DNA from 3 places in the Bacillus sp. JJ1562 genome. Region 2 is predicted to be linked to each of the others. Evidence: riboswitches for the same ligand, from Rfam matches in the RefSeq annotation. Region 2 holds a riboswitch; each other region holds the start of a gene.

Region 1 (7,675 bases), on a different contig from region 2:
TATTAAAGGATTGTTACAACATGTACGAAATTGACTGACTAACATATTTTATTAAAAAGGGAGGAAAACCAATGTACCATATTACAAAAGACTACATTAGAACCGGTAATTCACGTAGTGGTCAGCGTATTGGGCAAGTAAAATTTATTGTCTCCCATGATACCGGTAATTCCGGATCTACTGCTTATCAAAATTGGAGTTATTTCAATAACCAACAACCCAGCGCAAGTGCACATACGTTCATTGATGATAAATATATTTTAGAAATGATTCCGTTGAATGAAAAGGCATGGCATGTACAGTACAACAAACCAATCGATAATCGTATTTTCGGTGATGATGCGAACGATGCAGCAATTGGTGTTGAGCTTTGTTGGGGAGGAAAGATTAACTTTCAAGAAGCGTACAAGCGATATGTTTGGTATCATGTTTACCTTTGTAAAAAATATAATTTAGATCCGAAAAAACACATTGTTTCTCATAAAACACTTGACCCAGGTCGAAAAACTGATCCGGATAATGCTTTAAATAGATACGGTATCACATGGGAAAAGTTCATTAATGATGTTATAAAGGAATTTCAATGGGAGCCACAAACTAAAGTTTTAGGTGTATCGACAGGATTACTAAATCAAGTGCCTGAGAAAGGGGTGGGGGAGTTGCCACTAAAAGTTGGTGATAAAGGTGAAGGTGTACGGATTGTGCACCAACAATTGGCTGCATTAGGTTATATTATGCAATCCGACAAAGATAGAGACATCTATGACGATTGGACAGCTGGTAAGGTGAAACAGTTCCAGCAGGATCAAATGATTCGTACACAAAACGGTGTGTATGATTATTACACAGCAAGGGCATTTGCTCAAGTCTTAGATGTGTATCGTAAACATTGGTTAGAAACGAGTAAATAGGTTATAATTTCTTAAAGTCTTGGGTATATAAGTACTAGGGACGTGATGAAATGCAACAAAAAGAAAATTTTCCAAAAGAATTTTTCTGGGGAACGTTGCTTAGTATTCCTTTGTGGTTATCGTTTTTCGGTTGGATAAAGATTTTCTTTAATGGATAAATTAATATTGCACCAAAAACTCTTTAGTAGTAGCCCTGTCTTTTCGGAGAAGGGGCTTTTTTATTTGAAATTTAAAAAAGCCCTCATGGATGTTTGGGCTATTTTATTCAACTCTTATCTTTGAAACAGGCACCTCATAAAATTCCGCAAACTTATAGAGTAACTCTTCGCTTGGCGTTCTTTGGCCCTGCTCATATCTACTCAAAGAATTTTCACTTATTCCAACAGCTTGAGCAACCTGCAATTGTGTGAAGTTTTTTTGGAAACTTAACATTCTAAGATTGTGACCAATTGATGGTTTCATAATAATACAACCTCTCTACTAGAATCTAAAGGAATTTTACAATTATGGAATCCTTTTTTCAACAACGTTAATATGAAAATTTCTTCAAATCGTTGTTTTGTAACCGATATTATTGTTGTTAGACAATATTCGACATAATTTTATAGGAGCTTAAAAATGGATATAGAACAGATAATTAGAGAAATAAACAACAACGTAGATGCTCTCGATCTAGTAACGGCAAGAAAATACATTGAAGAAAATATTGAATTATTAAATTCCAAAAGGCATTTCCTAAATAGAAATGCTCGGGACCTATTGAAACTTTTAACTGACATGCATAATTCAGATTGCAAGCCATTACAAAGAAATGAATTAGCAATAATAAATACGATTAATACTTATGCTACAAAGTTCGATTTAAGGGGATTAAAATTACTTATCAAAGAAAACTCTCAACTATTGCTTCGTGAGGATATAATCCCTTACTTTAATAAAGATGCTAAAATTGTACTAGAAGGTATGGGCGCAATTACAAAACGATAAGGATGGGTAAGCAATCTATCTCTTAGGAGTTAGGTCTTTTTCCCTATCGTTCACATATTTGTCACAAAATAACAAAGGAATAATTCTCTCCTTATTGAATCCTCTAAATGGGGGGATGAATGTATTATGGAACGAAAAGAATTAACTGCAACCAAAGTGATTAATTCTAAAGTGTATTTGCAGATATTTGAAGTAGATGGTATATATGATGTATTTGTTTTTCCCGATGCATCTGATTTAACATCTGTTCGGATTAAACAGGAAGGTATAAAAGAAGAAGTAATTGAAGAAGCGATAAAGCAATTTGAGGAAATAAACTGGGTAAGATTAACATGAGGAAGGCCTATTTCTATGGAGATTAGGCTTTTTTATTTGTAAAATATAAAAAGAGCCCTCACGTAAGTGGGGCTTAAACTATTTGTTAACTTATTTTATTCCTTTGTGTAACTTGATAATTGTGTAGTGTTACGTTTAATCTTTTGGTGTCATTTACAGATAAATCAACAAACTCAACACCGTATGAAACTGACTTTCCTTTAATGTGATCTTCCCTTCGGATAATTTTACCTCTTAAATCGAATTCCTCACCTTGGAAAGTAAAGTTTATTTTAATAATAATATTGTATTTAACGGGAAATTCATAAGGTGAATGAAATTTTAGTCCCCCAACACTAATATCATTAATCATTCCGTTAAAAGACCTATTTTTTAATGCCCCTAAAGAATTGTTACCAATATCAATGAGAGTAAATTTGCTATCTATTCCAGGGAGTTCAATTCTATAAGAATGTCTTTTGTTGACTGGCTTGAATTTATTTACTTTTAATAATTGATTTTTTAATGATTTATTATTTTTGTTTAAAGTTTCAATTATATGAGCTTGTTTTACTAATCTTCGTTCATCTCTAATAAATAAAATTAACAAAAATACTAATATTATAGTTTGTGATAAAACTATGTAATTCAAAAATTATCACCTCAATTATACAATTTTAAGGCTTTTTGGTTTTCCCAATATATAGCCTTGAGCATACTTAACACCAATAGCTTTTGCAACTGCTAAATCTACATCAGTTTCAAGCCCTTCTAGAATTAATTTGATGTTATGACTATTAGTGTAATGGAGAATAGTCTTAATAATTGCTTGTTTTTTAGTATCCCTATACAGGTTCTTAGAGAAATACTTATCAAATTTAATAAAATCTGGATTTAGCTCAATTATCGATTTGAGATTAGAGTTTCCTTTTCCGACATCATCAATTGCAAATTGAATACCCTCTGATTTTAATTTGGAAATATTCTCTTTTAAACCTATATAATCGTTAATTGATTCCATTTCACTAATTTCAAATATGACTTGTTGACTTATATAGTTGTTTTCGGTAATAATTTTCTTTATAAAGGGCAGAAAGTTTGTATTTGTAATAGTAGATGGAAATACATTTAAAAACAAATGACCGTCCTTTTTTGAAAATCCTGCCGAATGGAAGGTAAAAGCAGCTTTATGAATAGACCGCGAATCTAATTCATAGAGCTGTTTTTCTGTTTTTGCTAGTTTAAAAGTTTCTTCTGGGTTTGCAGTATGTGAGGTTCTAAGAAGTCCTTCATATCCTAACCTAGTCCATGTTTGAATATCAATGATGGGTTGGAAAAAATGTGTGAATAGTTCATTGTGTATTAAATTTTTAATCATTTTTGGTAATCACCCCTTTCATTCTTACTTTTTTAGAATATAAAAAAAAGATGACTACGCCGAAATAAAACGGGAGTCATCTTTCTCCGCTAAATTCGGTAACCCGACTACCATAGCAAGTGTGCTTTAGGTTCGTGGCTTTGCGTCCTTATCTTTCGATAAGTTTGCCGTTATCGTATAGCTTATTCAAATGTAATGCTTTTTCCATATATAGCATAAGACAAAAGTCGTGCGAATTCAACAAAAATTGACAAAAAAGTTTCGGGAAACGAATAATTTAGTTATTTTATACCTTTTTATGTCGAATTTTGTATTTTTTTATAAGTGTGACAAATTTAACTGCATTTGGTAATTTTTAGATTTATAATCATCACGAGGCTTGCGTAGGAGTTGGAAAGGAGGATTCCGGCTTTTGCGCTAGAGCCACCTATTTTGAAGCAGTAGGTGGCTTTTTTAATAATAAAGAAACAGCCCTCACAAAGGTGAGGGCAAAAAATGTATTAAACACTAAGGTTAAACCCTTTTTTATAATACTAGTTTCATATAATGTATATATCTTATTTCAGGTCAAACAACTATTAATTTGTTGCAGCCCCATCTGAACCTAAGTAACGTCCATTAACAGTTGTATTTTTTGCCATAACTCCATTATTGTAGAAGTAATAGTCTTTGCCATCAATACGGTTCCATCCTGTGTACATAGCTCCTTTAGGAATTGAACCTGATACAGGATTTAAATAGTACCAAGAACTTCCGTCAAAATACCATCCGGTTTGCATCGCTCCTTTAGGGACTGCTCCACCAGAAACTTCAGTTAAATAATACCAATGACTTCCATCCTGTACCCATCCAGCTTGCATTGCTCCGTTTGACGCAAGATAATACCAATGGCTACCATCTACAATCCATCCAGTTTGCATTGCACCACTGGTATTCATGAAATACCAGGTTGTTCCCACTAAAACCCATCCAGTCTTCATAATACCTGATGAGGTGTCGGTGTAATACCATGTTCCATTATCCTTTAACCAACCCTTATGTAAACTTCCATCTAGATACTTATAAGTCCAGCCACTAGATATAAATTTCCAATCGCCTGTTAATGGTGCTGGATTTATTGCAGCACCATTTCTGTGAATTTCAAAATGTAAATGGATTCCTGATGGTCCTACTACGTCTCCTGTGTTACCTTCATATCCAATAACTTGTCCTTGGCTCACGGTAGAACCAACACTTACTGCGGTACTATTCAAATGACCATATACTGTATTATAAGTGGTGGATCCTCCGAAATTATGTGAAATAATAACATAATTTCCAAACCATGGTTTTTTATTATCGGAAGCTCTGTTTCTACCTACCTCGATTACCTTCCCCTTTGCTGCAGCCTTGATAGGGTTATTAAGATAAGCTGCAATATCGATACCGTTGTGCTGCTGTCCCCATCTAGGTCCAAAACCAGAAGTAAGCGTTCCGTTTGAGGGAGTTTTAAATGTCTCTTCATCAAACTGAGCACTAGCTTTATTACTAAAACCACCAAACGTAAAAACTGTTAATACAATAACAAATGAAATAAATAACTTAATTATCCTCATAGTACACCTCCTATTATTATCAAATACTATATTTCTGCAAAAATATGTATAATCCTTCATTTTTTTACAAATAAAACCAAAATAGTGCAAACGTACTATTAAGACACAAAACCTTCACGTTTCTGTCATATTAATAAAAAGGAATGAACTCTTTATTATGGAATTTTACTAAGTAGGGGGGATGTAAAATGATAAAAAATACTGAAATTAAGGAACTAACCGCAATTCAGGAGTTTAAATCAATGGTAAATTTGACAGTAGGAGAGATGGCGAATGGTGAATTTGATGTGTTTGTATTACCAACGCAATGGGGACATCAAGGGGTAAGAGTCACGAAGACAGGTAATAAAGAAGAAATTGTAGATGAAGCATTGAAGGAATTTGAAGAAAAAAATAATGTGAAATTGACATGAAAGAAGTCCTATCTCTTACTCGAGGTAGGGCTTTTTTACAATGTCGAAAAATAAGGTTTATAGTAGATTAGTATCATGTTATAATCTTATTTATCAACATTATCCACATAGGACTTATCCACATATCCACAGTGTCGAAATGCGGTAGATATAGAAAATATTAATTGAAAGGAACTACTTATTTTATGGGCGACAAAATCATTTTAAATTTCGATGAATCTGGTAATATGGGCAGGCAAGGTCGGTATTTTACGATTGCTTGTATACAAATGGATGGGAGCACTAAGCCTTTGAGCAATGTAATGAAAAAGGCTATTTTAAAAACAAAGCAGACATTCCCGACGTTTAATGATTATGATGAGATTAAGGCGAGCGATGCTTATCCACCAATAAAGGATTATTTTCTAAGAAAGATAGCTTCTAAGGATCTATCTATTAGATATATTGTTGCAGATCTACATCATGTTAAAAGTCAGTTACTTCAAGATGAAAACTTACTTTACAATTACATGCTAAAATATGTAATTGAACCAGTAGCACTTACAAAAGGTTTGAAACACTTAGTGATTAATTTAGATAAGAGAACTATTAAAGTTGAATCAACAAATTCTTTTGAAGGTTACATTAAAATAAGGCTTAATTATGAATTAAATTTAGATTTAAAAATCGATGTGCAGTATCTGGAATCGCATAATTCATATCCAATACAAGCGGCTGATTTTGTTGCTAACTCAATATACGCTAAGTATGAATATGGACGAAATGAGTATTATGAAATTTTTAAAGATAAAATAACTCAAAAGGAACTCTTTCCTAAGAGATATTTTGGTCGAAGTAAAGTAGTCAATTTTTAAAACAATGTTTGTCCTAATAATTTAAGAGAAAAATGTTTACAAATTAAAACATAAAATGTTATAGTGTTTTTAAGACAATGATTAAGCGCAAGTAAACCCACTAATAACGTGTGACAACATTTATACACATAAACTGCCTGTGTGGTAGTCGTTTTATTGGTATTGCGCTTATGTCGCCCATAAAGAAACAATATTTTCAAGATCATGTATAAAAGATCTTGTTTTTTTAATACTAATAATATAGATAGAGTAAGCCCTTTATAACGTGTGATAGTTAAAACCACATAAGCGGTCTGTGTTGGCAGCCGTTATAAAGGCCTCTATCATAAGAAAACCCCACTCATTTAAAGTGGGGTTTTGTACTTTTAAAAAGGCAAATTATCCTCAGGCGGTATCCACTTAATATTCCTCGTTAACTCAGTAATATCTTTGTTTCCCTCATATAAAACCTTATCAATAATTGTTTCCCTATATCCGGTTTCCTCGATAATGTCCTGAATGTATTGATAAGCTACAATCGCTACAGCCTGGTCAGGGTTCTCCTTATATTCTTTTGGAGTAACGTTAAATGAGCCACCGCTTCGAAGTTGGCTGCCTTCAATATTTAGAAATACATCAATTGATACTTGCATCATTTTCACCTGTATTTAATAACGCTTTAATAATATCCTCAAACTTAACCCGATGAATATCCTCAAATTTATCCACAATTCGCAACTCATTCTTAAGTTGATCTACATAATGTACATTTCCCAGCAGTAAATCAAAACCACCATTATAATAAATTACTAATGTTAGTTCTAAGTTAAATTCCATAGCTTCACATATGGTTTGGTTTATTTCGTCGAGCTGATGCTCATCTAAAAGAGGTCTTTCAACCTTCTTGTTATCCCAGTCAATTTTCTTTGCCAAACCAATATGTTCAGGCATATAAAACCCTTGCCATTTTATTTTTCCGCGGTCCTTTATCATATAAGGATAACCTCCCCTATTAAAACACAAATACGAATGTATGTCCTTTTAATTTCTTGAAACTAGAGTATATGTTCGTATAAGTATTGTCAAGAAGATGAAAACATGAGAGGTATCCTTATAAGAGCCTAAATTTATTAAATAAAAATAACTTTTTGTACGGATTTGAATTACCACTCATATAATGTAATAATATTCAAGGTATGTTTTAATTTTTTAAAAGTTATATTATATAAAGAAGGAATTTTAA
Region 2 (8,150 bases):
CGCCCGCGGAACAATTCAAATGAGCATAAGAGACGGAATGGCTTATTTAGATAAAATAGCAAAGTCATTACTTAATCAAGGCTTTAGACGACAAATTTATATTACCAGCCATGGCCCAGCCCATATGACAGTAAGCGGTATGGTTCGTGATTTCTTTGATGAAACAAAAGTGCCTGCCCTGTATATGGATGTATTAAAAGCAGCAGAGGCAGCCGATTTCAATCTAATGGATGCATTTCATGATATGACCATTGGCGCTTATAAAGCTTTAGGCAGATTAGAGGATATTCCATTGAATGTACCTGAATCTCATTCTGTTACGTATGATGTTCAGCATATGTTATCAGGGATGGGTAAGAATCCTGGAAATTTATTAGGAAAATACGCTTATCAATCCGGTGCAGTGGGTTCTTATTTTAACGAACCATCTGATCATATGGCTACACCGCTTTTGAAAACACCTGAAGAAAGAGAAGTATTTGCAGATAGGGGTGTTCAAGCAATTAATGAACTAGTAAAGTCATTGGATATGCCGACAATCGTTGAAACACTTCGTCAAGTAGATGTTTACACGAAGGATGCGATTCTTCCTAGATACGGGGCAATCTTGCCAGGCCAAAAAGCGTAAGAAGCAAATAACAAGTCGTGCGAATCATGTGGAAGTCGCACGACTTGTTCTGTATATAGAAAAATCAAAAGTTACATAGCCTGTCCTTCATATCGATAAAATCTCATATAGGTATGTTACGGTGAACAGTATCACAAGTAAATAAGGTCCGTTTTTTCACCTGGAAGCAGTCTAATTCGTATGATTAGGCTGTTTTTTTGCGGATTTTAATGTACGTCATGAGGAGGAAGAAGAGTATACCTAATGATTAACATGATTGTAATTTGGATCATGCCCTTTATATACTTTTTCTTATTATTACTATACATATATAACATTTACTCTTTCATTATGTACCAAGATGATATATACTCAATTTATTAATTTTCGTAAATAATACGGTTTTAACCTAAAAATAACTGAAATTATCTCATTTTTTAATCTAAAATCGAACTAATTACTTATATTAAAAGATAATGTTCGTAAGTTTATTTTTAAGTTGAATGAAATGAAGGAGATATAATATGGGGAAATTTGAAAACAAGTGGATTAGTGCTGTACTTCCAGCTTTATTGATTCACTGTAGTATTGGTACAGTTTACTGTTGGTCATTGTTTAAGAGCGATATTGCCTCTTACATTGGGAAGCCTGTTGGTGAAGTGGAATGGGCATTTAGTATAGCTATTTTTGTTCTTGGAATGTCTGCAGCTTTTGGAGGAAAACTTGTTGAAAAAGATATTCATAAATCGTCCTTACTTTCGGCAATCTTTTTTGTCGTTGGGATGGCAGGAACAGGTTTCTTTATTTATCAAAAGTCATTGATAGGTATTTATGTTTCCTATGGTATTGTAATGGGGATTGGACTTGGAATCGGTTATTTAACACCAGTAAAAACATTAATGCTTTGGTTTGAGAAGCAAAAAGGGTTAGCGACAGGCCTTGCTGTTGCAGGCTTTGGCTTAGCGAAGGTCATTGCAAGTCCTTTAATGGAAAATTTACTCGGAGAAAGAAACAATGAGGGGATCTTAGTAAACCCAACAAATATCTATACAATGTTTTTTATTCTAGCGGGTATATATTTGGTGATGATGGTTATTGGACACTTGCTGATCAAAAAACCAGCTGGATATGAAGAAAAAAGTGTAAAAACCAAAAGCTTTAGTTATAGAAAGGTATTGACGAATAGAACATTTATCGGAATTTGGTTGATGTTCTATATTAATATTACATGTGGATTAGCCCTAATTTCACAAGAAAAAGGTATTCTAGCATTCATTGGATTTGGGGCAATTGGTTTAGTTAGCTCGTTAACAGCTATTTTCAATGCAGGCGGACGGATTGTTTTCTCCTCATGGGCTGATCGATTAAAAGACCGTAACTCAATCTATAAAATTATTTTTATTTCATCTATTGCAGCCATTTTATTAACGATTATGTTTGATGGTATTAATAATTCTATCGCGATCCTTATTATCGCCTTACTTTGTGTCGTAAATGCAGGTTACGGTGGAGGTTTTTCATCTATACCACCACTTTTATCTGACCGCTTTGGTTTAGATAGTGTTTCTACTGTACATGGATTAGCCTTATCTGCGTGGGCATTGGCAGGTCTGACAGGCAACCAACTAAGTGCATTTGTTCTTGCAAAGACACAATCTTATGACATGGTGTTATATGTCATTATGGCTTTCTTCGCGATTGCGACTTTAATTAGTATATTCATTGTTAGACCTGATAAAGTAAACTTGGAAAGTGAAGAGTTAAGTAGGACAGAGGAAAGAGTAGCAGGTTAAGTATTAATTAAACATAAGTAAAAAGGGATGCCTTGATTGATATGCTCCCAATAAGGTAGACAGATGAATTAATAAAAGTCTGTTTACCTTATTGGGAGTTTTTTTATGACTAAGAGGGGGACTTTTTCTGCTCAGGAAAAAAATGAGCTTATTTTAGCATATGATTCTAGAGAGGTGGAATTGCAGCGCAATTAATAAAACAATGATTGAAACATATAGTAAAGGTGAGTTATTCGAAAACAGTGCTTGACCCCAATGAGTTAAAGCTTTGCATTAAGGGGAGCATGCACTGTCTTCATTCAGATTAATCCTTCCTAAACGATGAATAACTTTCACCCAGGACTGCAATGAATATATTGCTAAATGAAAAAAAGGTAAGAGGGTTAACACACTCGTTACACGGAAAGGAGAGCATCTAAATGTCCCTTTATATTTAAAATCTTTTAGGGAATTGACTCATAATAGCAACTGTCATGGTATCAGCCATCATTATAGCTTCAGCCTCAATTTTATCAAACACAGCGATACTAGCATTAAAATTCTTTTGGAGAATTAATTTTGCCTCTTGTATTGTAAGTTCCAGATGTTCAAAAAACATTTCTCTGAATTCCTTTTCTGATATAAAAGGATTAATTCTACTTACGAATACGGAAATTTCTGCCCCATTTGCGTACCAACGTCTCTTTAAATCTACTACAGCTTTTTGATTGCCTGTTTTTGCAGCATTAACAATTTCAGCAGCAATGACTAGGTGATCCTTTATTAAGTCGCTGAATTTTTCAGCAATTTTATTTCCATAGAAAGGCTTTAATAAATCCCCCAAATCAGTAGCATTTTGGAGAAGACGTGCGGTAACAGCATCTAAATCAGGTAAATTAAAGGCTATGCTTTTGATTGTGATTCTTGTCCAATATACGTGTTGCTCCCAAGCTAAACGCATAGCATTACTTAAACGAACTTCCTGTTTACTAATACAAGAACCGTTGAACCAAGGATTTTCCATGGTTTCACCCCCCTTTTTTATGGATTAATACATATCTAAGATAGAAAGGGATCTGAGGTATAGGTAATTGATCATGTTATGAAAATTAACAATTGGAACCAGGAGTGTCTGAAACCAATTTTACAAAATAGGAGTGAAAAATCCGTTATGATAAATGCATTGAATCCCAGTTGATGCTAACTTTTCTACAAAAATTGCAAGAGAAAATTAGGCAACCGACTCTTCACTATATTGTCTTTATTAATATTTGAGCAGGAGTGTAGCATTTTATTCAATTTTAAAAAGTAAAATGGATTAGACAGTAGTACTTCAGTCATAATCCTTTTTAGGAATTAAGAAGGGGAGCGAAAGATATGCATTGGGGAAAGGTAGTAATGCATAGTTTGTGCTTGGTAATGTTATTTTTAGCAGCTGTTATTTTTGTAAATCCACTGACGGATTGGATTCATAACGATACAATTCGTGTTGTTGTTAAAGAGTTTATACGTATAGTGGTTACTCTTGGACTATTCTGGCTGTACGCCATGCTTTTTTTAAAAAAGTCGAGTGCATATTTTCGTATTCATAAACTAATCAAGATGGATAAATTGTGGGTCTTTGTAGGACTATTGCTTCCACTTACAGTGATTGTTTTTTATGTGTTTATGCAATACGCTATTTTTGAACGGCAAGACCAACTTTCTATCCCATCTATAGTAGCGATTATCGTTGGATCGCTCATTACGGCATTCTCTGCCGGAGTGATTGAAGAAGTTTTGTTCCGAGGCTATTTGTTTAAGCTAATCGAAGACAAATGGAATGTGGCAACTGCAGTTTTAGTGAATTCCATTTTATTTGGTGCACTGCATTTACTCACCCTCAATGGGCTTCAGTTACTTGATGTATGTTTGATCCTTATCGCAGGCACTTTGGTTGGTATAATGTTTTCGCTAATTGTTTATAAAACGGGGACAATATGGAATGCAGTTGTAGTGCATATTATCTGGAACTTTTTCTTAAACTCTACTATTATACAATTTGCATCAAAGACCGATAAAAATCATTCCTCACTAGTGATGTTAAGGTTTAAATCGAATGACCTTTGGATTACGGGTGGTTCTTTTGGAATTGAAGTTTCTATCCCTGTTGTCGTACTGTATGTACTAACTATCAGTTGGCTTCTCTTTCAGAAATCTGAATTCAGGAAGGTATAAGAATAGAGACTGTCCCTTGATATAAGAGGGGTTGTCATATTTTAAAGTTTGTTGATTTGTTGATTTTATTTATGTCTAGTTCTATTAACTTTAATGCAGCTAAACCAATGGCTGAGTGAAAAAATATTTTAACGTATGAAAATAGGAAACTTTATTTTTTTCAGAAAATCTAAATTTTTTACAAAGAAATCTAATTAATTTTATAAAAATACAAAATATTACAAAATTAGCTATAGATATAGTTCATTAGTCCTTGTATAATAATGGTAGATAATATAATAGACTCAAAGGGCAACCTATCTGAAAGGATATGGACGCAAAACTACAGGGGCTAAAGTATGACTACTATGCCAGCCAGTTGCGAAATGGAAAAGGCCCGTTTATATGAAATGGGTCTTTTCTATTGTCTACATAGTTAAAAGTGGGGAGGAGTAATCATATGAAAAAGGTTTTCTCGATTTTAATTTCAATCACCATTTTTTTAGGGGTAGGATTTCCAGTTTTTGCAGCTGAAGATGAAGATGAAGATGTTCGAAAAGCAATTGAATTAATTGAAAAGACAAACAAGGAAATTGATGAAAAGATTGAAAAAGCAGTAAATAAAGCAGATAAGTTACAAGCCGAATACCTTCTTGACATTCGTAAAATTGAAGAAGGAGATACTGTAGTTAAATTAAAAGAAGAAAAAGAAAAAGTATTGTCTGACTTAGTAGCTACTCGAAACGATTTGAAAAAACGAGAAAAAATAAATAAAAAATTAGAAGAAATTAATACAAAGCTTAGTAATGAGGAAGCAAAAATTAATAGTAAAATCGCAGAAATCAAGCAGGACATAGAAGAGGCAACCCATCAACTAATAACTGCAGATGATAAGGATACAAAAAAAATGGAAGAAAAAATTAACAAATTAGAAGATAAATTGGAAAAAAGATCAGAGAAGTATCATGAAAAAACAGAACGGTATACAAAAGACTTAGATAAGGTTATTACGGATATTTATAATGAAACACTTAAAATGTCATCGGAAACTATTAAAAAGGCTGCAAAAAAGGGAGTTCAGGCTGAATGTAGCTGGAAGCTTGTTCGTTTTGCAGATAAGTGGGTTTGGATTGACCCTATTAAAGTAGTGGGTTGGTAAAATAGTTTTACAATTCTGAATAAAAATGTAGTACAATAAAAACGAGTTCTATGTAGAACTCGTTTTTATTGATTGTAAGGTGGGATAGTATGGCCGGTTTTACAATTGGAAAACAAGGAACATTCCTAGAAACAGTTAATTTTGATAATAACCTTGAGATTAGTTTAGTTACTCGAGGGGATGGAGTGGAAATAATAACACAATCTATTGGCGAAGGAAAATTATTCTATGTTTATCCCAGTGAAAATGTAGATGCTTTAGAGTTTTATTATATTTTATCTGGAGAAGTCGAGTGTGAACTTAATAATAAAAAGCATATATTAGGTCCGGAAGACTTCTTCTCAGCCAAAGGGATTAGCGATCCAATCCACTTTACTGCGCTGTCCAAGGTAACCTTACTATGTGTATTTACCGAACAAATCTTTGTCCATATAAGTAAGGATATATCCTCTCTTATAGAAATTAAGAAACAAGTAGAAATAAAAGATAGATATACTCAAAAACATAGTGATCGGGTGGCAAATTATTCCGTAAAAATAGCTAAAAAACTAAAATTAGATAAAGAGCGTTTAGTGAATTTAACGACGGCATCTGTACTTCATGACATCGGTAAAATTAATGTGCCAATTGAGATTTTAAATAAACCAGGGCGATTAACGGATGAAGAATATGAAATTATCAAGAAACACCCAGTAGATGGTGCAGAAATGATTAAGGACTCTTATTATAAGGAACTTGCTCCTATTATTGAACAGCATCATGAAAGGCTGAATGGAAGCGGTTACCCAAATGGTTTAAGTGGAGAAGACATTGTTTTAGAGGCAAGGATTATTGCTGTAAGTGATACATTTGATGCGATGACAGAAGATCGAGCCTATAGAAAAGCATTTAAGGAACAGATAGCAATAGATGAACTTAAGAGACTGGCCGGCTCCCATTATGATGAAGAAGTTGTAATGGCACTAGAACAAATATTAATAGAAGAAGGACGAATAAGCTAATTGGTGTTGTTATCAAACAGTACCAGTGGGTTTTATTTGAAATTTGTAGGTGTGGGGAGCCTTATTATAGGTTGACAAGGTTCTTAACTTTACAGAGGACGGAAAAAATATTGAACAAAAATTATTTGCCAGCTGTACCATAATCCTATTCTTCAAGAAATTTTTAGCCCCTTCTTTTAACAAGGAGGGGCGTTGTAGGTTCCTATACGAAATCCCAAAATAATATACTATTACTACATTTCTTTTCTCTTTAGAGCAGGCGGGTAGTTAATAATTACGTTTTCAGTTTTCGTTACCTTTTTCTTATTAACTAGATGAAGTGCTAATCCTGTAAAGATAAATCCGCCAATAAAGTTGCCGATTGTAACTGGTATTTGGTTCCATATCCACCAATCACCCAATGTAATATCAGCACCCATAAGAATAGCTGTTGGAATAACAAACATATTTACAATAGCATGCTCAAATCCGTGGGCGAAAAATAAAAATACAGGTAGCCACATGGCAGCAATCTTTCCTATAGTTGAACTTGAAATGAATGCCATAAAGGCTCCTAACGTTACCATCCAATTGCATAATATGGCCTTTGTTATAACAACAATTAATCCGTCTCCGCCAATGCTTTTATATGCAAGGGTTTTTCCCTCTGCCACAGCAATAATTTTATCAATCATGGCTCCTTGAGTGATATGCCCTAGTTTTGTCGCAACGATATAAAATAAGATACCGTATAAAAGACTTCCTAAAAGATTTCCGAGAAAAGCCCAAAAGAAGTTGTAGACGACATTTTTACTAGAGGTAAGACCTCTTATTCTAGCAAGCGGAAGCATTGCGAAGTTTCCAGTTACTAGTTCAAGGCTTAGTAATAATATAAGTACAAATCCAACCGGAAAGACAAAAGCACCTACAATACTAAGGCTTGTATCAATTGCAGCAGTAAAGGCAAGTGTTGTTGCAAAACCCAATAAGGCTCCTGAGAGTATCCCTTTAATCAAAATGTCACTTATCTTTAGGATGGATTTATAAGCACCTGCATGTGCAACATCCTCTATTAATTGAGTTGGTTTAACATAATCCAAGGCCATGCCTCCATTATCTTTTATATATTTAGACTCTTTTATTGTAATGAGAAGGAATTTGCCACCGCAAGACTTTTTTACAAAAAATTACATTTACTTATATGTACGGTGAATATGGTAATCACAGAATAAATGATGTTTATTGTGCGATAAGTAAGGAGCTTTTGGAGTAAACGCCTGTGATTTGACTTAAAATATAACAAAAGATAGGAGACAATCCGATATGCATCAGTTAATAAAAATTGCTAAGAGTTTTGGTATACGACACCAATATTGGAGACTGAACGACCTCAAGTGTGCATAAAAAATCGTGCGCAAATACGTGATGGTGTAATT
Region 3 (8,150 bases), on a different contig from region 2:
GGTCATAATTTGTCCGTTGTTCAAGTCTTTGTGCTTGAAGCAATTGGCCATCTTCACGGAACTCTGCTAACCGTTCCTCAAGCTCCGCCTCAATATTTTTAATCGCAATTTGCATTTTTTCATCACGGGTTACGAAGTGGGATGCCGGGAAAATTGCGACATGTTCACGTTCGCCAAGAATCTCACCCGTTAAAGCATCAACTTCGCGAATTCGGTCAATTTCATCACCAAAAAACTCGACGCGAATACAGTGCTCATCACGTGAGGCTGGGAAAATTTCAACTACGTCCCCTCTGACACGGAAGGTTCCGCGATGAAAGTTGATGTCATTTCGTTCATATTGAACATCCACTAGTTTATGTAAAAGCTCATTACGCTCGATTTCCATTCCAGTTCGGAGGGAAACAACGAGTTCCCTATATTCCTCTGGAGAACCCAAGCCATAAATGCACGATACACTGGCAATGATGATGACATCACGTCGTTCAAAAAGCGAAGATGTAGCAGAGTGACGTAATTTGTCAATTTCATCATTGACGCTTGAGTCTTTTTCGATATATGTATCAGAGGAGGGTACATACGCTTCCGGCTGGAAGTAATCATAGTAACTGACAAAATATTCAACAGCGTTATTTGGAAAGAATTCTTTAAACTCACTGTAAAGCTGTCCAGCCAATGTTTTATTATGCGCAATAATCAAGGTTGGTCGATTCACTTCTTTAATCACATTTGAGATCGTAAAAGTTTTCCCTGTACCAGTCGCTCCTAGCAAGGTCTGATATTTTTTCCCCGCTTTGATTCCATCCACAAGTTCTTTTATTGCTCCCGGTTGGTCACCCTGTGGGGAATATTTCGAAACTAATTCAAATTGATCCTTCACATGCAATCCTCCAATCCATCATTTCGTTTTATGTAGATTTTCACTGACTTTTTCTCGATAGAAACATTGTACCACAAACTGTCATAAAACAAACAAAAATACGAACTGATATTCGTTTTTTTATTTAAGTATTTTTGGTTTTAAGCATGTTATAATTTGGAAAAATACTTTTAACTGAGAGGTATTATATGAAAAAAAGGTGTGGAATCCTTATTCTCGTTTTCGTATTGGGATTTTTAGTTTCGTGCAACAACAAGTCTGGCACATTTGGATCCAGTCAAACTAAAGGTTGCCCAAATGGCGAAATTATTGAATGGGTTGAAGTGCTGATGATTAATGATATAAAGTATCAGCATCATTTTCCTGATTCTACAGATGAACAAAGCTTGATTTCAATTGAAAAAGGAGAAGAGCTTGGAAAGGTTACTTTCATGATGGATGAGCATGCATGCAGTAATCACGTAATGGGTAACGGAGATGCTGCTTATCTGCCTAAAGGAACTTCAATTTATGAGGTAAAAGGATACCCTGCCTCCTTCATTGTAACTGCGAGTGATGATGTGTATGTTGTTGACGAAAATAAGAAAGCAAAAACAGCCGGGGAGCTTTACCCACTCGATGGATTGGTAAAGAATATTCATATCGAAAGCACTGAGGATGGAAGTCGTCTGCATACTTTTTCAGAAGCATCAAAGGAACAATTTATTAAAGCTTGGTATCAGCTTGAACTTGATGACCCTTATATTTTACATTTTACTGGAAATTCCGAAGGTAAACGTGCTTTTTTAGAAATTGAGCTAAATAACGGGGTTAGCTTTCGGCAGCTTTACTGGATGGATTCAAACACCTTTCATAATGGGGCAATTGGGAACGATGTGATTAAATCAGTGATTGTTTCCGAGTTTGAGAAATTGGAGGAGAATTGAAGGACTTTTCGCTGCGACACCACAGGCAAAGAGTCCTTCATAAGACTGATGAAGGACTCTTCGGAGCGTTATCAAAGGCAAATGATCCTTCATCACCTCGATGAAGGATTTTCCGAAGCAATACCAAGAGCAAATGGTCCTTCATAACCCCGATGAAGACTTTCCGGAGCAACAGCTAAGTTCAAGAGTCCTACATAACCAATGAAAGCTTTTATTTCTCCGCTCTCTCCCCCATCTTTCTCGCATACAAGAATCCCACTACGAGCGAGATGATATCCGCAATGATGATAAAAATGGAATCCGCGTATCCTTTATATATGGACGCAGCGATTAGAGCAACTGCAAGTAATAATCCCACATAAAAATTATAGGTTACCCTTGTAAAGAAAACGACGAGTACACCCGGAAGGATGAGCGCCAGTAATAGTTTCAATAGCATTAAATTCGTGTCCTTTCAACATTTTCATAGTTTTACTATAGCAAAACTCTTAAAGTAAAACACCATTTAACCCTGCTATTTAAACAACTCCGGATAGAACCCTCCTGCAAGTGTTTCCACCGCATACGCCATTCGGTTTCCTGGCAATACGCTCTCTAGTGTAATGACGACAAAGTTTTCATTTTTTACACTTTCAAGCTGTGAAAGGGCAGGGTCGTTTTTGATGTCATTTATTTTTTGCTCAATCGACGGTGCATCATAGTCGTGAATCAAGATTACATCAGGCTGCCTAGCGAGTACCTCTTCGTAGCTAACAGTGGTCCATTGTTTGTCCGCAATATCGTCAAATATATTACGTCCGCCTGCAAGCTCAATCAATAGCGTTTCAAAATTCGTACCACCCGCTGTGAAGACGCCGTTTCCACCACTGTCGTATATTAAAACATCCACTGGTTCCTGACCGACCAACTTTTCCTCCACTTCAGCAATACGTTTCTTCTGCTCGGCAACAAATGCTTCCGCCCGATCTTCAACCTCAAAAATTTTACCGAGGTCGAGGATTTCCTGATAGATTTCTTCCAATGAAGTTGCCTTGTTCATATACACCTTGATTCCATAGCTCTCAAGCTCATCAAGGTCCAGACCTTCACTTCCAAATTCCCAATCGATACCGTAAATAAAATCGGCTCCACTTGTTAATACAGCTTCCCTTGTAGCAGAACCGTATGTGAGCTCAGGGATATTATCATAGTCCTCCGCGAATTCTGGTAAAGCACCGCGGCTATGATTGTCCAAGCTATTTCCGATCACATAATCAGAGAGTCCTAATGCGATAAACAATTCGGTCGCATTCGGTCCTAAAGTTAACACCTTTGCAGGCTTTTCGGTAATTTCTACTTCCCTACCATAATTATCAATAGTAAGAGAATCCTCGGTTTGTTTTGAAGTTGTGTCCTCTTTCTCAGCCCCACATCCTGCTAATACCAACATAAGAATCCCAGTTACAAGCAAAACTAGTTTTTTCATTTATTTTCTCCTTCTAGTAAACTCATGGGTAAATAAGTGATCGCTACCTTTTTAGTAACCGGATGAATTGTCACATCTGATCTTACCCCGTAAATCTTGTAAATCGATTCAGGAGTTAACACATCTCTAGGAGTTCCTGCCATCAACATTCTTCCATCCTTGACAACATATAATCGGTCACAGTAAAGAGCAGCTAGATTTAAATCATGAATGGCTGATAAAACGGTAACCCCCAACCCTTTAATTAAATCAAAAATTTGCAGCTGATGCTGGATATCAAGGTGGTTTGTTGGCTCATCTAAAAGCAACAAATCAGTTTGCTGTGCTAGTACTCTTCCTAGCAGAACACGTTGCTTTTCCCCACCTGAGAGATTGCTATAATTTCGTTTTTCCATTTCTGTCATCCCAATTTGCTTGATGGCATCAGCAACAATCTCTTTGTCTTTTGTACTATCCCCGTCAAAAAAACCTTTGTATGGGCTTCTCCCCATAGCAACGATCTCTTCTACCTTAAAGTCAAACGGAACTACATTTTCCTGTCCGACTACCCCAATTTTTTTCGCTGCCTTTTTTGGGTTCAATTTAAAAATATTTTCTCCTTCTAAAAAAGCAACACCCGAATCGGGTTTGAGAGCACGATAAATATTTTTTATTAAGGTTGATTTTCCACTTCCATTAGGCCCAATGATTCCTACAAACTCACCTTCAGAGACATGTAGATTCATATCTTCAATAATCAGTTTTTCATTCAGTGAAAAGTTTATATTCTCTACCTGTAGTTTCAATTTTTCACCTCATTGCTTCTTTGTTTTTAACAACCAAATAAAAAATGGTCCTCCGACTAATGCTGTTAAAATCCCGATTGGTAATTCCTCAGGGGCGATTACTTTTCGTGCTGCAACATCTGTCCAAATCACTAAAATTCCACCTAGCAGCGCACTTATAGGAAGAACACGCTTATGGTCCGATCCAACGAGTAGTCTTGTGATATGCGGAACCATCAACCCAATGAAACCGATCGAGCCACTAACAGCTATTGTGACACCTGCTAAAAGGGAAGCAACGAGGATTAGCATTCTATGCAATCTTGACACATTAAAGCCCAATGTTCCCGCTGTTTCATCTCCAAAAAGCAAGGCATTAAGGGCACGATATTGACTCATTAAAATGACCATACAAAAAACGGCCACAATAAATGGAAGGGTTAAATAGCCCCACTTCGCACCCGCTAAACTACCTGACATCCAAAAGGTAGCATTATGTAATCCTAATGCATTTGGTGCACTCAGCGTAATAAATCTTGTCAAAGCATCCATCATGAGGGCGATTGCGACACCTGATAGTAAAAGATGAGTGACATTTATTCTACCGTTCACTCTTGAGAGGATGTAAACTAATATGATCGTCACAGCAGCTCCGATGAATGCGCTGATCGACAGTGAATAAGTACCGAAAATTGAAAATGCGCCAAACAGCATACCTAAAGTCGCCGTTGCGGACGCGCCTGATGAGACCCCAAGAATGAAAGGATCAGCCAGATGGTTACGAACCAATGCCTGCATAACAACCCCTGTAATCGCCAACGAAGCACCAACGATCATCCCTAATAATACCCTAGGCAGACGCAAGCCCCAGACGATATTATACTCAACCTGTGTCCAGTTATTTTCAATAGTAAGAAATGGAAGTTTTGCGAGAAGAATCTTGATAACTGTTCGTGGATCAACAGAAACAGGTCCAATTCCAATCGCCAAGAGAATAGAAACAATGCTAAAAACAAGTAGCAGCACTGTAATAACCTTCATATTCGGTTCATCTTGATTGAAGATTTTTCGAAACGAATTTCTGTTCATAGTTAATCCTTTCAATAATCGTAAACGCCCAGAATAGTTTCTGAGCGTCTTGTTTTAAACACCTTTATAGTCATTGCTTTCAAATAAGTCAATTAGTTCGACGTCTTTGTTTTTATCCTGGAAATAGCGATACGTAAAATCATTTTCAAACAAAACAACATAGCGCTCGTTACGGTCGCGAACAAGTAAACTTCTTGAATCGAATAGACGTGTGTCCACATTCTTATTAGCAATCCATCTTGGGATGCGTGTTCCAATCGAGGTGAATTCAACTGAAACATTGTATTCTGCCTCTAAACGATATTCAAACACATCATATTGAAGTTGACCAACTGCACCCAAAATGAAATCTTCATTTGACTCTTGTCTGAATAATTGAATCGCCCCTTCTTGAACGAGCTGCTCAATTCCTTTTCTAAATTGCTTCGCCTTCATCACGTTCTTTACGCGAACCTTACGATACATTTCCGGCGGGAACACAGGTAACTCTTGATAATGCATATCTTCTTTACCAGCCGTTAATGTATCGCCGATTTGGTACACGTTCGGGTCATAGATTCCGATTATATCACCAGGATATGCCTCATCAACTGTCTCACGGCTTGCCGCCATAAACTGTTGAGTCTGATTCAATTTGATCGATTTACCTGTACGAGTGATGTTAACGCTCATTCCGCGTTCAAACTTTCCAGAGCAGACACGTAGGAATGCAATCCGGTCACGATGCTTCGTATTCATGTTGGCTTGGATTTTAAAAATATACCCTGAGAACGTTTCGTCCTCTGGTGGGACTAAACCAAGATTTGTTTTACGTGGCTTCGGTTCTGAAGCAAATCGTAAAAACGTATTAAAAAATGTTTCCACCCCAAAGTTTGCGAGCGCACTTCCAAAAAATACAGGAGTAAGTTCACCCTTGGCGACACGCTCCACATCAAAATTGTTTCCAGCTTCGTCTAGTAAAAGCAACTCGTCTTGTGAACTGTCATAAACCGGACTTTCAGTAATAGCTGGATGCTTGCCGTCCTCAAGCTCCTGTAATGGAATGAGTTTTTCATCTTCATTACCAGTAAAATGAACAAACCGATTGTTAAAACGATCGACAATCCCTAAAAATCGTTTTCCCATACCCACTGGCCAGTTCATTGGATAGGATTCAATGCCTAGAACCTCTTCAATTTCAGCTAAAAGTTCAAGTGGATCCTTACCTTCACGGTCAAGCTTATTAATGAATGTAAAAATCGGAATTCCTCTCATGCGACAAACTTTGAAAAGCTTAATCGTTTGTGGCTCAACACCCTTTGTGGAATCGATGATCATCACAACACTATCCACGGCAGTTAGCGTACGATAGGTGTCCTCACTAAAGTCCTCGTGCCCTGGTGTATCCAGAATATTGACATAGAAGTTTTCATATGGAAAACTCATAACACTTGATGTTACGGAGATTCCACGTTGCTTTTCGATTTCCATCCAGTCCGATGCGGCGAATTTCCCTGATTTTTTTCCTTTTACCGTACCCGTTTCTCGAATTACATTTCCAAAAAACAATAGTTTTTCTGTCATCGTGGTTTTCCCGGCGTCCGGGTGTGAGATGATGGCAAAGGTTCTTCGTTTTTGTACTTCATCTATATAACTCATGCAAATTTCCCTTCCGTTATCACGAATTGTATCTAAAAAAATATATCACAATTAAAAAAGAACTACAACGTGAATTGATTCCAATTTTGCCGAGGAAAACCATCAAAAAAAAAGCATTTATGTGATACAAATCACATCCTGCAATATAAGTTCCCACTATACTGAAGGTAGAAATAGAAAAATACTCTAATGAGGTGAAGGTTCATGTTTGCAGCATATTTTATTCTTATTAGTATTATTCTCATTTGTGTCGGTTTTACAGTACAAATTATGAACGGCATTAGAGAAATAGATAGAAAATCACTAGATAATTAATCTTGAAAAAGAAAACGGGAGAAGCTAGTTTTTCTACTAGACTCTCCCGTTTTTTCGTCATCATATAAAGGTACCCTTCCATTCTATAGCAACCCGGCCGCCATAGAGAATTCTCCTTAGGCCCGTGGCTTTGCGTCATCGTTTTTCAACAATTTTGCCTTTTGTATAGTTTGGTCGTCTATCTATGCTGTCTATCTAATAGCTTTACTCATGCGCTGATATTTACGTTGAATGCTAATTGGACTACGGTTTAGCCTTTTTCCAATATCAGAAAATGGTGTACCCGTTGCCACAAGCTCGATCATGGAATGAATTTCAACAGTTGTCCATGAGCGGTAATTGACCCTCTTTTGCTTTGAACGTTCCCCTTCAACCCAGCTAGGTTCAGGAACGATTGCATTTTTTTCAATCTTCGAGAAATCAATTCGGTCTTTGTTGTTTTTTGCCCAACCCCAAAAATCTTCGGGTTTAATAAAGTAAAACTTTCGTGTGTTTCGTGTTGCTTTTTTTGTGTACTTTAGTCCATGGTTGTCAATCCATAGCTTTACAGACTTTGGATCAATTTTTAATAGAGTTGCCAATTCATGCATCGTTAACTGGCCAGTGAAAGATTTCGTGTTTGAAAGCCCTAATCTCTTAATTTTTAACTCAACCGCCGTTTCTGTTCTATCGAGGTGACCTGCAATCGTAGAGATCTTCATACGACCTACATTATCTTTCAAAAACTCTATTTCCTCATACGTCCATGTTCTTTTCTTCAAATCAAAAATCCCCTTTTCATTCTTAATAGTACTAAGAATGAAAGGCCTTTTGATGACATACTCTTATCATATCATACTATTGAACTAAAAAAACACCGGTATTTTTATTTTCCCTTGAATTGTCAAGTGCTTTTTATACTCTTTATAGTTTGCGAGCATTTATGTGACCCATACTATCTTTTCCTCTCTGAAAATAGGTATATGGATAGTCATATCTTTGCGACGCCAATCGATAGATTTCCATAAAAATCGATACAATCACAAAAAGCAAAAGCCTAGGGAATTGTCCTCAGGTTTGGTAGTTTAATTATT

What was found. Region 2 has a riboswitch for cyclic di-GMP ahead of V7097_RS23790 (hypothetical protein). Riboswitches for the same ligand answer to the same signal wherever they lie in the genome.
Region 1: linked by a shared signal. The riboswitch ahead of V7097_RS11220 (EAL domain-containing protein) and the one ahead of V7097_RS23790 (hypothetical protein) in region 2 are both predicted to bind cyclic di-GMP.
Region 3: linked by a shared signal. The riboswitch ahead of V7097_RS10740 (peptide chain release factor 3) and the one ahead of V7097_RS23790 (hypothetical protein) in region 2 are both predicted to bind cyclic di-GMP.

What each region holds. Positions count from the first base shown of each region.
Region 1 is NZ_JBALOQ010000017.1:111,333-119,007, reverse strand. Features, by position in the region: partial or broken gene V7097_RS11250 (peptidoglycan recognition protein family protein) at 72-581, shown strand; gene V7097_RS11245 (peptidoglycan-binding domain-containing protein) at 636-911, shown strand; gene V7097_RS11240 (helix-turn-helix transcriptional regulator) at 1,173-1,373, opposite strand; gene V7097_RS11235 (hypothetical protein) at 1,530-1,898, shown strand; gene V7097_RS11230 (hypothetical protein) at 2,025-2,234, shown strand; gene V7097_RS11225 (PilZ domain-containing protein) at 2,320-2,865, opposite strand; gene V7097_RS11220 (EAL domain-containing protein) at 2,881-3,591, opposite strand; cyclic di-GMP riboswitch class I at 3,686-3,770, opposite strand; gene V7097_RS11215 (peptidoglycan DD-metalloendopeptidase family protein) at 4,170-5,186, opposite strand; gene V7097_RS11210 (hypothetical protein) at 5,375-5,599, shown strand; gene V7097_RS11205 (DUF3800 domain-containing protein) at 5,785-6,453, shown strand; gene V7097_RS11200 (hypothetical protein) at 6,819-7,085, opposite strand; gene V7097_RS11195 (YolD-like family protein) at 7,069-7,425, opposite strand.
Region 2 is NZ_JBALOQ010000057.1:43,886-52,035, reverse strand. Features, by position in the region: gene V7097_RS23810 (creatininase family protein) at 1-628, shown strand, start outside; gene V7097_RS23805 (OFA family MFS transporter) at 1,132-2,400, shown strand; gene V7097_RS23800 (acetylglutamate kinase) at 2,834-3,403, opposite strand; gene V7097_RS23795 (CPBP family intramembrane glutamic endopeptidase) at 3,757-4,596, shown strand; cyclic di-GMP riboswitch class I at 4,877-4,962, shown strand; gene V7097_RS23790 (hypothetical protein) at 5,036-5,734, shown strand; gene V7097_RS23785 (HD-GYP domain-containing protein) at 5,824-6,735, shown strand; gene V7097_RS23780 (formate/nitrite transporter family protein) at 6,969-7,814, opposite strand.
Region 3 is NZ_JBALOQ010000017.1:34,742-42,891, forward strand. Features, by position in the region: gene uvrB (excinuclease ABC subunit UvrB) at 1-880, opposite strand, end outside; gene V7097_RS10715 (hypothetical protein) at 1,069-1,806, shown strand; gene V7097_RS10720 (DUF2198 family protein) at 2,018-2,245, opposite strand; gene V7097_RS10725 (ABC transporter substrate-binding protein) at 2,321-3,271, opposite strand; gene V7097_RS10730 (ABC transporter ATP-binding protein) at 3,268-4,056, opposite strand; gene V7097_RS10735 (FecCD family ABC transporter permease) at 4,066-5,124, opposite strand; gene V7097_RS10740 (peptide chain release factor 3) at 5,179-6,762, opposite strand; cyclic di-GMP riboswitch class I at 7,162-7,246, opposite strand; gene V7097_RS10745 (DNA-binding protein) at 7,269-7,838, opposite strand; gene V7097_RS10750 (DinB family protein) at 8,142-8,150, opposite strand, start outside.